One region of the Oceanibaculum indicum P24 genome, then DNA from elsewhere that is predicted to be linked to it. Evidence: predicted binding sites of a transcription regulator. Region 1 holds the regulator's gene; each other region holds the start of a gene.
What was found. Region 1 encodes PhoB, which activates phosphate uptake and scavenging genes when phosphate is short. Its sites were predicted from a motif close to TNTCATAAAACTGTCA; they were not measured.

Region 1 (4,209 bases):
CTTTCCAGCGTGAAGGCGACGCTGGACATGCAGGCGGCGACCAAGGACATGGACATCCAGCTCGATATCGAGGACGGGCTGCCGCCGGTCACCGGCGACGAGGACGAGCTGGCGCAGGTGGCGCAGAACCTGATCGACAATGCGACCAAATATGGCCGGCCCGGCACACCGATCCGGGTAACGGCCCGGCGCGCCGACAGCGTGCCGGCAGCCTTCCCCAAGGCACCGCATGGCGCGGTCCTGATCCGTGTTCAGGACCAGGGCGAGGGCATCCCGCGCGAGCATATTCCGCGCCTGACCGAACGGTTCTACCGGGTCGACAAGGCGCGCAGCCGCGATCTTGGCGGCACCGGTCTTGGCCTTGCCATCGTGAAGCACATCGTCAGCCGCCACCGGGGGGCGCTTTCCGTCGACAGCCAGGTCGGCAAGGGCAGCGCCTTCACCGTCTATCTGCCGGTCGCCGCATCCGCGGGCTGAACGGCCGCCGCGAAAACCCCCGATTCGATGTCGATGTAATAAAAGCGTCATCGAAACGTAGTATTTATGCCGTGCAAGCCCGTTATTGATAGCGCAGGCGCACGGTCCGCCATCGATCATGCCCTTGGAAAGGAAGCCTCATGCCCACCCATACCGTGAAATCCTTCGACGAGGAATTGAAGCGGCTGATGAATCTCATCTCGCAGATGGGCGGGCTGGTGGAGACGCAGGTGCAGGACTGCATCCAGTCCCTGGCGAAGCGCGACAGCACCATCGCCGAGCGGGTGATCCAGGGCGATCTGAAGATCGACAGCCTGGAGCATGATGTCAACGATCTGACGGTTCGCATGCTGGCACTGCGCCAGCCGCTGGCCGAGGATCTGCGCCGCGTTGTTGGCGCGCTGAAGATTTCCGCCGATCTGGAACGCATTGGCGACTACGCCGCGAACATCTCCAAGCGGTCAGTGGCCCTGAACCAGGTACCGCCGGCACGGCCCGCGACCGGTATACCGCGCATGGGCCGGATGGTGCAGCAGATCCTGAAGGAAGTGCTGGACGCCTATGTCGAACAGGATGCCGAAAAGGCCCTGCTGGTCTGGCGCCGGGACGAGGAGGTGGACGAGATGTACACCAGCCTGTTCCGCGAGCTGCTGACCTACATGATGGAAGACCCGCGCAACATCACGCCCTGCACGCATCTTCTGTTCATGGCGAAGAATATCGAGCGCATCGGCGACCATGCCACCAATATCGCCGAGACGCTGTACTACCAGGTAACCGGCCGGCCGCTGACCGCCGAGCGGCCGAAGGGCGACACCAGCGCGTTCACCGTCGTCGAGCCGGAGAACTGACCTACGGTTTGAAACATTTCCACTGGCCTTTTTCCCTTGAGGCCTGCCGAGATTGGACCACACGATGAAGCCGCTGATCCTGATTGTCGAAGACGAAGCCGCGATCGTCACGCTGCTCAGCTACAATTTGGAGCGCGAGGGCTTCCAGGTCCTCGAAGCGCGCGACGGCGAGGAAGGGCTGCTGCTGGCCACCGAGCGCCGGCCCGACCTGATCCTGCTGGACTGGATGCTGCCGCTGTTGTCCGGCATCGAGGTCTGCCGCCGGCTGCGCCGCACCCCGCAGACCCGCAGCATCCCGATCATCATGCTGACGGCCCGCGGCGAGGAAGGCGACCGGGTACGAGGCCTGAATGCCGGCGCCGACGATTACGTCACCAAGCCCTTCAGCCCCAGCGAACTGCTGGCCCGCGTCCGCGCCGTCATGCGCCGCGCCCGGCCTGCCGCCGATGCCGAGACGCTACGCTGCGGCGACATCGTCATGGACATTGCCGCCCACAAGGTGAAGCGCGGCGACCGCGATGTGCATCTTGGGCCGACCGAATTCCGCCTGCTGCGCCATTTCCTGGAGCATCAGGGCCGTGTCTTCTCCCGCGAACAACTGCTGGATTCGGTCTGGGGGGCGGATGTCTATGTCGAGCCGCGCACCGTGGATGTGCATATCCGCCGGCTGCGCAAGGCGCTGAACGAGGATGCCGAGGGCGACCCGATCCGCACCGTCCGGTCGGCCGGCTATGCGCTGGATGCCGTCGCGCCGCAATTCGCTTGACACTCCATCAGTGCGTCGACTCTATATAAGAAATTAATGTAAAATATTATTTTATTCCCGTTTATCGCCCTGTCATTCCGGCTTTTTCGGCGAGTCTTCGAGCTGGCTCAAGAGCGCCGCGAGCCTCTCCTCGTCCAGGATCCCGATCTTCCGCGCCAGCTGGTGCGCCAGCCTGGTGGCGCTTGGCGACAGGCCGGCCGTGTCGATGGTGACGCGCGGATGGGATATCTCCGCCAGCCGATTCAGCGCTTCCGCATCGTCCCAGATGAGCCCAAAATAACCGCAGATCTGATGGATCAGCCCGTCGGTGGGCCGGCCGCGATGGCCATGCTCCAGCGCCGAGAGATAGGCCGAGGAGACCTGCAGCGCAGCCGCCATCTCCTTCAGTGTAACGCCACGCGCGGCACGCAGCGCCCGCAGCCTTTCCCCGAATGGCGTCATGCCTCCTCCCGCACCCGACGCAGCAGCACATAGAGCGCACCGCCGCCGCCATCCTTTGGCTGGGCATGGACGAAGGCCAGCACCTTCTCGCGGTTGCCGCCCTCATTCAGCCAGCGCGGCACCTCGCGCTTCAGCACGCCAGCCTCATAGCGGCCGAATTCGTCACGCCGCGTCCCCTTGCCGGTGATCACCAGCACGCAGCGCAGGCCGCGCGCCTGCGACCGGGCGATGAATCCGTTCAGTGCCACATGGGCGGCATCCTGCGTCATCCCATGCAGATCGATGCGCGCCTCAATGGCGACCTGGCCGCGTTTCAGGCGCATCTGGCTGCGCTTGTCGAGCCCTGGCGCGCTATCATGCTTCAGGGCCGGCAGGATGACCGGCGCCTTGACCGGCTGTGCGACCGGCTGAGGAAGTGGCTCGTCCTTTGGCACCCGGCCGCGCTTGCGGCTGGCCGGCGCCATGCCTTCGGCCTCGGGGGGGGCGGGAACCGGTTCCGGCGGCAGCTCATCCAGCCTGCCCAACCGCAGGCGCTTATCCTGCGGCAGCGGCTTGGCATCCTTCACGACCTGGCGGAAAAGCTCAGCCTCGTCCTTGCTGGCGCGCCGCCGGGCCATGCCTAGCCGTCGATCAGGACAATGTGCAGCCGGCGCGGTCCGTGGGCGCCCATCAGGATCTTCTGCTCGATATCGCCGGTGCGCGACGGGCCGGTGATGAAATTCACCGTGCGCGGCATGGAATCCTTCGCCTGCGCATCGCGCAGCCGCGCCCAGCCATCCTCGTAGGAACCAACGATCTGGCTCTTCTTCAGCACCACGATATGGGTCTCGGGCAGCAGGTTCAGTGTGGTCGGGCTGTGCGGGCCGGAGGTCAGCATCAGCGTGCCGGTCTCGGCAATGCCGGCAAAGGCCGGGGTCACGCTGGCCGTATCCGGCTCCTCCGCCTTGCCGGTTTTGATAGTCAGGGTCGGGCGCTTGTCCCAGGGAAGGCCGGACAGCCAGGCATCCGGCGCCACGCGCAATTCGGCCGGCAGATTATGCTGCGCCAGATAGTCGGCGATGGCGTCAGGGACCTCTGCGGCATCCGCGACCTGGCTGATGGTGGCCTGCACGCCTTCAGCCATCTCGACGAACAGGGTGACCTGCTGGTCGTGCGGCAGCTGCGCCCGCTGCGGGATCAGGTTCGGCCTGTGCTCCGCGATCCGCTGTTCCAGCTGCGCCGCCGGCTCGCCGTCCAGCGCACTGCGGCCAAGCGACCGGCGGATGCCGGCCAGGATCTGATCGCGCGGGGACATGTCGGGCATCAGGCGGCCCCCTTCTTTTCGCGGTAAAGCTCCTGGAAGGTGCGACCCTGCGGGGCGGGCATGTCGCGCACCGAAGTCCAGCCCCCGGCCAGCGGCAGCGACCGGAACCGCCCCTTATCCCGGCCGAACCGGCCAAGCAGCTTCATGGCAATGCCGGTCAGGCGCTGATAGAGCGCCGGCCGCTTGGCGAAGAACGCCCAGAGGGCGAGGCCCGAGCGGTAGGGGGCCGGCGACAGCTTGCGTTCATATTCCCGCTTGCGCCAATGCCGCATCATCTTCGGCAGCGGAATACGCATCGGGCATACACTCTCGCAGCGTCCGCAGAAGGTGGAGGCGTTCGGCAGGTGCCCGGCCTCCTCGACACCGACCAG
Region 2 (4,209 bases), on a different contig from region 1:
ACCCTCGTACCAGACCTTGCCGAAGATGGTGCGCGAGGTCACTTCCGGGTGCGGCACCTGGAAGGTCCAGTAATTTATCTGCCCCGTGCGGTCGGCGATCAGGATGGCGTCGTTGCGCGGCGCCAGCAGCATCTGCGTGTCTTCGTCCGTTAGCGCATCACGCTCCAGCTTCAGCAGGGTCTGCTCGCTGGTGTTGTGGCGCAGCCAGACGTTGCCGTCGAGGTCCATGGTCACCAGCGACTTGTTGCGCTGGCTGGCGGCGAAGTTGACCACGGGCGCGGTGTGCGGCTCCAGCTCGCGGATCAGGGTCAGCCTGTACCCGTCCTTGGTACCGGCATTCTCCGGCTGCAGCCGGTAGAAGATGCGCACGGAACCCTCCGAACCGCCGGCGACCAGCCCCTGTTCGCCATTCAGGAAGCCCAGCACCGTAAGGCGCTCGGCGCCCGGGAACGCCTTCATCGTCTCGGCCAGGATCGGCGCAGCGAAATCGCGCGTGTCGTAGCGGTAGATAGTGCCGTTCTCGTCGGCGACATAGACCTGGTCGGCACGGCTGGTCATCAGCAGCTCGGTCACCCGGATGCCGCCCGGCAGGTCCGGCAGGGTGGAGGTCAGGACACGCGTCCTGGCCTGCCGGGTGAGCAGGTTCACCGTGGTTTCCGTGCGGCTGACGCGGGCCACGCCGTCGCCATCCACAGTCACGAAGGACCGGGTCGGCCGTTCCGCCGTGCCGCCGATGCGATAATCGATGGCGCGGATCGGACGCCCGGCCTCCGAAATCGCCTGCGGTTCGTCCAGCTTCGTTTCCAGCGAGACGCGGCGGAGCTGGTTGCCCGGAATGCGGGAATAGACGGCAGTGCCGTCTGTCAGGTCGCGGTCGTTCAGCTTGTTTGCCGCCGTCGGCAGCGCATCGCCCGGCAGGATCTCGATCTTCGGCTGGATCACACCGAACTGCACCGTGCCATCCTCGAAACCGAATGCCAAATTGTAACCGTCCGCGGTGGAGCCCATCGCGGTGATCTGCCGGCCGCCGAAATCCAGCTCGACGCTGTCCAGCGGCGTGCCGGTATCGAGATGGAAGCTGGAAATCCGCCCGTCATCGGCAATGCGGATGCCGATGGTCTGGTACTCGTCGGTGCTGATCCAGGCGACAGGCTTTGCCGGCGTGATCTGGTAGGTGCGCGTGTCGCGCACATCGCCGCCAAGGAACAGCGGCACCACCACCTGGGCCAGGAACACCATGATGCCGAACACGGCAACAATCACCATCAGGCCACCGATAGTGATGCCCCAATCGGCGATCTTGTCGGTGATGAGGACGGAAGCGCTGGTCGCCTTGCGGCGCCGGACCGTGCCGATGGCAGTCTTGCCGGTTCCGGTGGAAGCGTCGTTGGCGTCGCTGGCCATGATAACCCTCAGCCCGATTTCAGAACGACGCCCGCCAGAGCAGCGCGACGCCGGAGCGTAGGAAGAAAGGGATAAAAGAATACAGGATCAAGCAAAAGAGATGCGGGCGGCGCCGAACGCCGCCCGCACCGTAGCCGATTACATCAGGCCGAAGCTCTTCAGGTCCTCGGCGGCGAGGCCCTGGTTAACCGGGAAGAAGCCGTCCTTCACGACCGCTTCCTGACCCTGCTTGGAGTAGATGTAGCGGATGAACTCGCCACGGACCGGGTCAAGCGCCTGGTTCGGGTTCTTGTTCACGTAGATGTAGAGGAAACGCGCGATCGGGAAGTTACCCGAATAGGCGTTCTCGGCGGTCGGGCCGTAGCACTTGCCGTCGGCACCCTTGATCTCGATGAACTTCACGTCGGCGGTCTTGTAGCCGACGCCGGAGTAGCCGATGCCGCCCTTGTCGGAGGCAACGCCCTGCACCACGGTGGAGGAACCCGGCTGCTCCTTCACGCTGTCCTTGTAGTCGCCGTCGAACAGCGCGACTTCCTTGAAGTAGCCATAGGTGCCCGAAGCCGAGTTACGGCCATAGAGCGAGATCGGCATGCTGGCCCACTCACCGGTGGCGCCAACCTGGCCCCAGGTGGTGATGTCGGCGCTCTCGCCGCCCTTGCGGGTCTTGGAGAAGATCGCATCGATCTGCTGCATGGACAGGCAGTTGACCGGATTGTCCTTGTGCGCATAGACGGCCAGCGCATCGACCGCCGAGCGGATCGGGGTCGGCTTGTAGCCGTACTTCTTCTCGAAATCGTCGATTTCCTTCGACTTCATCGGGCGCGACATCGGGCCGAACTGCGCGGTGCCGGCGATCAGCGCAGGCGGCGCGGTCGAGGAGCCCTTGCCCTCGATCTCGATCTTCACGTTCGGGTACTGCGCCAGGAAGCCTTCGGCCCACAGCGTCATCAGGTTGTTCAGCGTGTCGGAACCGATCGACTTCAGGCTGCCCGAAACGCCGCTGGTCGGCTTGTAGGACGGCAGGTTCGGATCGACCCCCTGCGCAATGGCGCTGGTCGAAACCAGCAGGCCGGCGGCAACGGCCAGCGCGGCAGAAAACTTCTTCATGTTATAGGCTCCATCTTCCTGAGTGGCATCGCGGCTTCGGGCAAAAACGTAGGGCGCCGCATTGACCCCCTGCGCGCCAAAACCCAAGCCCGAAACCGTTCTGGTCGCCCCCGTGTCTTAGCCTATTTGCGTTGCGGTTTTGTGACACGGCGGTGACATTGCGCGGACTCTCTCCCAACAAATCGGTAGAATCATCTAGCCTTGCCGGAAACGCCGCCACACGGCAGAAAGTGGCTCCATGACCTATTCGGTGAAAGAGCTGTTCAAGACCCTGCAGGGCGAAGGCGCACAGGCCGGCCGCGCCGCCGTGTTCTGCCGCTTTGCCGGCTGCAATCTATGGACCGGGCGCGAGGAGGATCGCGCCGGCGCGGTGTGCCGGTTCTGCGACACCGATTTCGTCGGCACCGATGGCGAAGGCGGCGGCAAATTCCGCGATGCCGATGCCCTGGCCGAGGCCATCGCCGCCTGCTGGGGCACTGGGACAGCACGCCGCTATGTCGTGTTCACCGGCGGCGAGCCGCTGCTGCAGCTTGACAAAGCGCTGGTGGATGCGGTTCATGCGCGCGGTTTCGAGATCGCCATCGAGACCAACGGCACGCTGGAACCGCCGCCCGGCATCGACTGGATCTGCGTCAGCCCGAAGGAAGGCGCCGACTGGGTGCTGCGTCGGGGCGACGAGCTGAAGCTGGTCTATCCGCAGCCTGGGCTTGGCCCGGACGGCATGACCGCCCTGTCCTTCCGGCATTTCTGGCTGCAGCCGATGGACGGGCCGGCGCGGGCGGAGAATACGGCGGCGGCGGTGGCCTATTGCCTCGACCACCCGGACTGGCGGCTGAGCGTGCAGACCCACAAGATGATCGGTATCCCGTGATGTTCGAGTTGAGCAAGGAATTCAGGTTCGATGCGGCGCACACGCTGAACCGCGCCATCGAGGCCGAGTCCAGCCGGCGCATCCACGGCCATTCCTACCGCGCCCAGGTGACGGTGCGCGGCACGCCCGATCCGGAAACCGGCATGATCGTCGATCTGGGCATGCTGTCGCGCCTGATGGAGGATGCACGGCAGGCGCTCGACCATCATTTCCTCGACGAGGTGGAGGGGCTGGGCCCGGCCACGATGGAGAATCTCAGCGCCTGGATCTGGCGGCGGCTCGACGGCCAGGTACCGGGCCTCGCCTGCGTGACCGTGCTGCGCGACAGCAGCGGCGAAACCTGCCGCTATTTCGGTCCTGCTGCATGAAGGACAACGCCGCCCTCGTGCTGTTCTCCGGCGGGCAGGATTCGACCGCCTGCCTGGCCTGGGCGCTGGACCGGTTCGAGCGGGTCGCGACCGTGGGCTTCGATTACGGCCAGCGCCACCGGGTGGAGCTGGAGTGCCGCCAGACCGTGCGTGACGCCATCGCCGCCACTTTCCCGACCTGGGCCACAAAGCTGGGCGAGGATCATCTGCTGCCGCTGGACGTGCTGAAGGGCATCAGCGACACCGCGCTGACCGGCGAGGGAGAGATCGCCTTCCAGGAGAATGGCCTGCCCAATACCTTCGTGCCCGGCCGCAACCTGCTGTTCTTCACCTTCGCCGCCGCCATCGCCTACCGGCGCGGCATGAAGCATCTGGTCGGCGGCATGTGCGAGACCGACTATTCCGGCTATCCGGACTGCCGTGACGACACGCTGAAGGCGCTGCAGGTCGCGCTGACGC
Region 3 (4,209 bases), on a different contig from region 1:
AGGCGGCAGTCTTTTGACTTGCCGCCTTCACAAGCATACTCTTTTCCGCCAGCGAACGGCGGGAAGAGGTGGTGATCGCAATGATTGCGTCACTTACCGGTACGATCAGCTACACAGCGCCCGGCGCAACCGCGCCATCCGGGGCGCTTTCTGGCGTCTCAACGCAGGATTCAGCGGCGCCGCAATCGCAAACTCAGGCTGCTGGCGACCAGACGTCCACTACAGAAGCTGAAAATCAATCGACGCAGAGCGGCAATGGCCGGCTGATCGACCTGCAGACCTTCAGCGCCGCGAGCAGTTCCGAGGAAGAAGAGACCACCGATCCCTCCGGCCTGACGGAAGAGGAACGCGCGCAGGTCGATGAGCTGAAACAGATCGACCGCAAGGTGCGCGCGCATGAGCAGGCGCATGCCGCTGCCGGCGGCGCCTACGCAAGTTCTCCATCCTATGAGTACGAGAACGGCCCGGATGGCAACCGCTATGCTATCGGCGGCGAGGTTTCCATTGACGTTTCGCCGGTTTCCGGCGATCCCGAAGCCACCATCCAGAAGATGGAGATTGTGAAGCGCGCCGCCCTGGCGCCTGCCGAGCCATCGCCGCAGGACCGTGCCGTTGCCGCCCAGGCCGACCAGACCCGGCTGAAGGCCCAGGCGGAACTGCGCGAGCAGCGTGCCGAAGAGCAGCAGGCCGGCTCTGAGGAAGGCGAAGGGGGAGGCAATCCCCTGACGCAGCAAGCAACGCAGCAGGCCGGGCGCGCTGCCGGTGCATACGCCCAGACGGCGCAGAACATCGATACCATCATCTCGCAGATCAACATCGCCGCCTGACTGCCGGTATCGGCATGGCAGAACTGTGCGGGTAGTCTCTTGTCCTGCGCGCAAATCATTTCTAATGCTGGCGAACCCTCAGCTCTATACGGAGCCCTTGCTTGACCGACTCGCGTGTCACCGCGCCGCCAGGTGCGTCTCCCCTGCCTGCGCCCCTGCCGGCGAGCGGTTTCGTACTGCTGGTGCTGCTCACGCTGTTCTGGGGGATCAACTGGCCGGCGATGAAGCTGGCGCTGACCGGCATCGCGCCCTTTACCTTCCGCACAATCTGCCTGTTCGTCGGCGGCTTCTCGCTGCTGGCTTTCGCGCTGGCGAAGCGCCAGACCATCCGCATCGCCGCGGCGGACCTGAAGCCGCTGCTGATTGCCAGCCTGCTGAACGTCACCGGCTGGCACCTGTTCTCAGCCTATGGGCTGCTGCAGGTACAGGCGGGGCGGGGAGCCATCATCGCCTTCACCATGCCGATCTGGGCCTCAATCCTGGCCAGCCTGGTGCTGAAGGAGGCCTTCACGCTGCGCAAGCTCATCGGGCTTGTCCTCGGCATTGGCGGGCTGGCGGTGCTGATCGGGCCGGAGATGGCCCGGCTGGGCGCCGCCCCCATCGGTTCGCTGCTGATGCTGGGCGCGGCCCTGACCTGGGCGATGGGCACCATCGTGACCAAGCGGCAAAGCTGGCAGATCGGCACCGTGGCGCTGACCGGCTGGCAGCTGACCCTTGGCGGCCTGCCAATCTTCCTCGGCGCGCTGCTCATCGATCCGGCGCCCGATTTCGCCGGGCTGCGCGGCGAAGTGCTGTGGGCGGCACTCTATGCCGCGCTGATCCCGATGATCTTCTGCCACTGGGCCTGGTTCCGCATCGTCGATCTGTTTCCGGCCAGCATTGCCGCCATCGGCACGCTGGCGATCCCGGTGGTTGGCGTGCTGTCGAGTGCCCTGGTACTGGGCGAGCCTATCGGGCTGACCGAGATCGCCGCCCTCCTGCTCGTCATGGCCGGGCTGTCCGTGGTGCTGCTGCGGCGCTGATGATGCTCACTATCGCGTGAGCAAAACCTGCAAGGCTTGCCTTAGCGGGGGGTACGCCTTACTTTAGGATTTGTGAAAAGAGAAATCCTCAATTCACGGGTGAAGGCATGAGCTTTATCGACGGTATCGGATCGGCACTCTCAGGCGCTGCGGCGGCGACCAACCGCTTCAATGTCAGCGCCAACAATGTTGCCAATATTCAGAGCCGCGGCGTGGCACCGGAAGAGACGAACCGGCCGCAGGACAGCACCGCTCAGCCTGATGAAACCCAGGGCTTCCAGCCGCTCCGCGCCATCGACCAGAGCCAGGAAGGTGGGGGCGTCCAGTCCACCACCCGGCCAATTTCGCCGTCGTCGATCCCGGTCCTGCAGGAAAGCGCGCCGGAAGAGCAGGGTGAAACCCAGACCGGTGGCCAGCAGCAGCAGACCGGTGAGACAGGTCAGGAGGGCGTGAGCTTCCTGCCGAACGTCGATCCGGCAAATGAAGTGGTGCAGCAGATCACCAGCCAGCGCCAGTTCGAGGCCAATCTGCGCACCGTGCAGACCGGCCTGCAGCTGAACCAGTCGCTGCTCGACATCAACAGCTGACGATTTAGCTGGCCTGATAACGCGTCAACGCGTCCGGCGTGTCGATATCGATCAGCACGCCATCTTCTTCCATTTCGACCTCGACCACCAGATCGGCATGCGCGCCGATCAGGTGTTTCGCACCGACATCGCCGGCCAGCGCCGCCATTTCCGGCAGGAAGCGCTTGCCCCACAGCACCGGGTTGCCGCGCTTGCCCTTATGGGTCGGCACGCAGATCTCGCGGCCCTCGACCGGATCGAAAGCGGCAATCAGCCGGTCGATCATCGCAGGCGAGATGCGCGGCATGTCACCAAGACAGACCAGCACACCGTCGATATCGGCGGGCAGGGCAGAGATACCAGCCTTCAGCGAGGTGCTGAGCCCCGCCGCATATTCCGGATTGTGCACGAAAGCGAGATCGCCGGGCAGGGCTGCCTTCACCCGGTCGGCCTCATGCCCGGTGACGATGGTTATGGGGCCGGCCTTCGAGGCCCGGACGATCTCCACCACCCGTGTGGCCATCGGCTTACCGTCGATCTCCGCCAGCAGCTTGTTCTGTGCCCCCATGCGGCGCGACTGACCGGCGGCGAGGATCAGCACGGCAATGCGCGGGGCCTTGCGGGGTGCGGTAGTCATCTTGTGCCCATCCTCACGCGGCAGCGGCCGGCTGGCGATCTCCTTTAGCAGGCCACCAACGCCCATGCGCATGATATCGGTGCGTGTCACCGGCAGTCCGGCGACAAGCCGTTGCAGCACCCAGTCGAATCCATTCAGCTTCGGCGAGCGCGCGCAGCCCGGCATGCCGATGACCGGCGTATCGCCGATATGGCCCAGCAGCAGCAGATTGCCGGGATCGACCGGCATGCCGAAATGATCGACCGTACCGCCGGCCTCCACAATGGCGGCCGGCAGCACATCGCGCCGGTCCACCACAGCGGAGGCGCCGAACAGCAGCACAAGATCGTAACCGGCATCGATCTGCTGGCGGATCGCGGCGGCGGTCGCTGCCGTGTCATGGGCGCAGCGCAGCTCTTCCCCCAGCCCGGCGCCCATGCGTTCCAGCCGGGCCGCTGTGATGCGGGCGGTATTGTCCAGCACGCTCGGTTTGGTGGCCGGCAGGGCGGTCTGCACCAGCCCGGCACGCACCGGCCGGAACGCCGCGACACGCACCTTGCCGGCCAGTGATTCACACTGTTCAAGTGCCGCTTCGGGGGCGGCGAAGGGGATGATCTTCACCGTACCGATCATCTGGCCTTTTTCCACCACCTCATAAGGTGGCAGCAGGGCGACCGTCAGCGCCTCATCGATCAGGTTCACCGCGTCCAGTGCGGCCGGATCGTAGGTCAGCAGGCCGTCCGCGGTAGCAATGAGGTTGCAGCGCCCGGTGAAGGGGGCGGTCGTCTCCGTTCCATCGCCCGCCATCACAGCGGCGAGGCGGGCGGCCGCCTTGTCTTCCGGCACATCGCCCTGTTCCAGCCGCGCAGTGACGACCTGCGGCACACCGGCCGCGCGCAGTGCGGCGATATCCTCCGCCGTCAGCACACGGCCCTTCTTCAGCGCCTTGCCGGGCAGCCGGTGGCTGTGCGCCAGGATCGCGCCCTCGGCCTCATCCAGCGGCGTGTCGCCGAAGATCATGCGGCCTTCACCTCAGTCTCTGGCGCGCGGCGCAGCACCTGGGTGATCTCGGCCAGCGCGGAAATGGCGATTTCCGCCGGCGTGATGGCGCCGATATCGAGGCCGAGCGGCCCGTGGATACGCTGGAAATCCGCCTCGCCGAATCCCGCTTCCGTGAG

Region 2: a site for PhoB is predicted at 2,643-2,658, ahead of P24_RS09295 (PstS family phosphate ABC transporter substrate-binding protein). Genes of this name have one in related genera too.
Region 3: a site for PhoB is predicted at 1,912-1,927, ahead of P24_RS10005 (flagellar basal body rod C-terminal domain-containing protein). Genes of this name have one in related genera too.

What each region holds. Positions count from the first base shown of each region.
Region 1 covers NZ_AMRL01000002.1:204,891-209,099, forward strand. Annotated here, with positions in the region: gene P24_RS02920 (ATP-binding protein) at 1-477, shown strand, start outside; gene phoU (phosphate signaling complex protein PhoU) at 618-1,328, shown strand; gene phoB (phosphate regulon transcriptional regulator PhoB) at 1,393-2,094, shown strand; gene P24_RS02935 (helix-turn-helix domain-containing protein) at 2,167-2,535, opposite strand; gene P24_RS02940 (Smr/MutS family protein) at 2,532-3,152, opposite strand; gene P24_RS02945 (LutC/YkgG family protein) at 3,155-3,838, opposite strand; gene P24_RS02950 (LutB/LldF family L-lactate oxidation iron-sulfur protein) at 3,838-4,209, opposite strand, start outside.
Region 2 covers NZ_AMRL01000009.1:94,979-99,187, reverse strand. Annotated here, with positions in the region: gene P24_RS09300 (ABC transporter permease subunit) at 1-1,404, opposite strand, end outside; gene P24_RS09295 (PstS family phosphate ABC transporter substrate-binding protein) at 1,543-2,511, opposite strand; gene queE (7-carboxy-7-deazaguanine synthase) at 2,750-3,382, shown strand; gene P24_RS09285 (6-pyruvoyl trahydropterin synthase family protein) at 3,382-3,750, shown strand; gene queC (7-cyano-7-deazaguanine synthase QueC) at 3,747-4,209, shown strand, end outside.
Region 3 covers NZ_AMRL01000011.1:23,820-28,028, reverse strand. Annotated here, with positions in the region: gene P24_RS10015 (putative metalloprotease CJM1_0395 family protein) at 69-827, shown strand; gene P24_RS10010 (DMT family transporter) at 929-1,849, shown strand; gene P24_RS10005 (flagellar basal body rod C-terminal domain-containing protein) at 1,957-2,436, shown strand; gene P24_RS10000 (NTP transferase domain-containing protein) at 2,441-4,051, opposite strand; gene P24_RS09995 (XdhC family protein) at 4,048-4,209, opposite strand, start outside.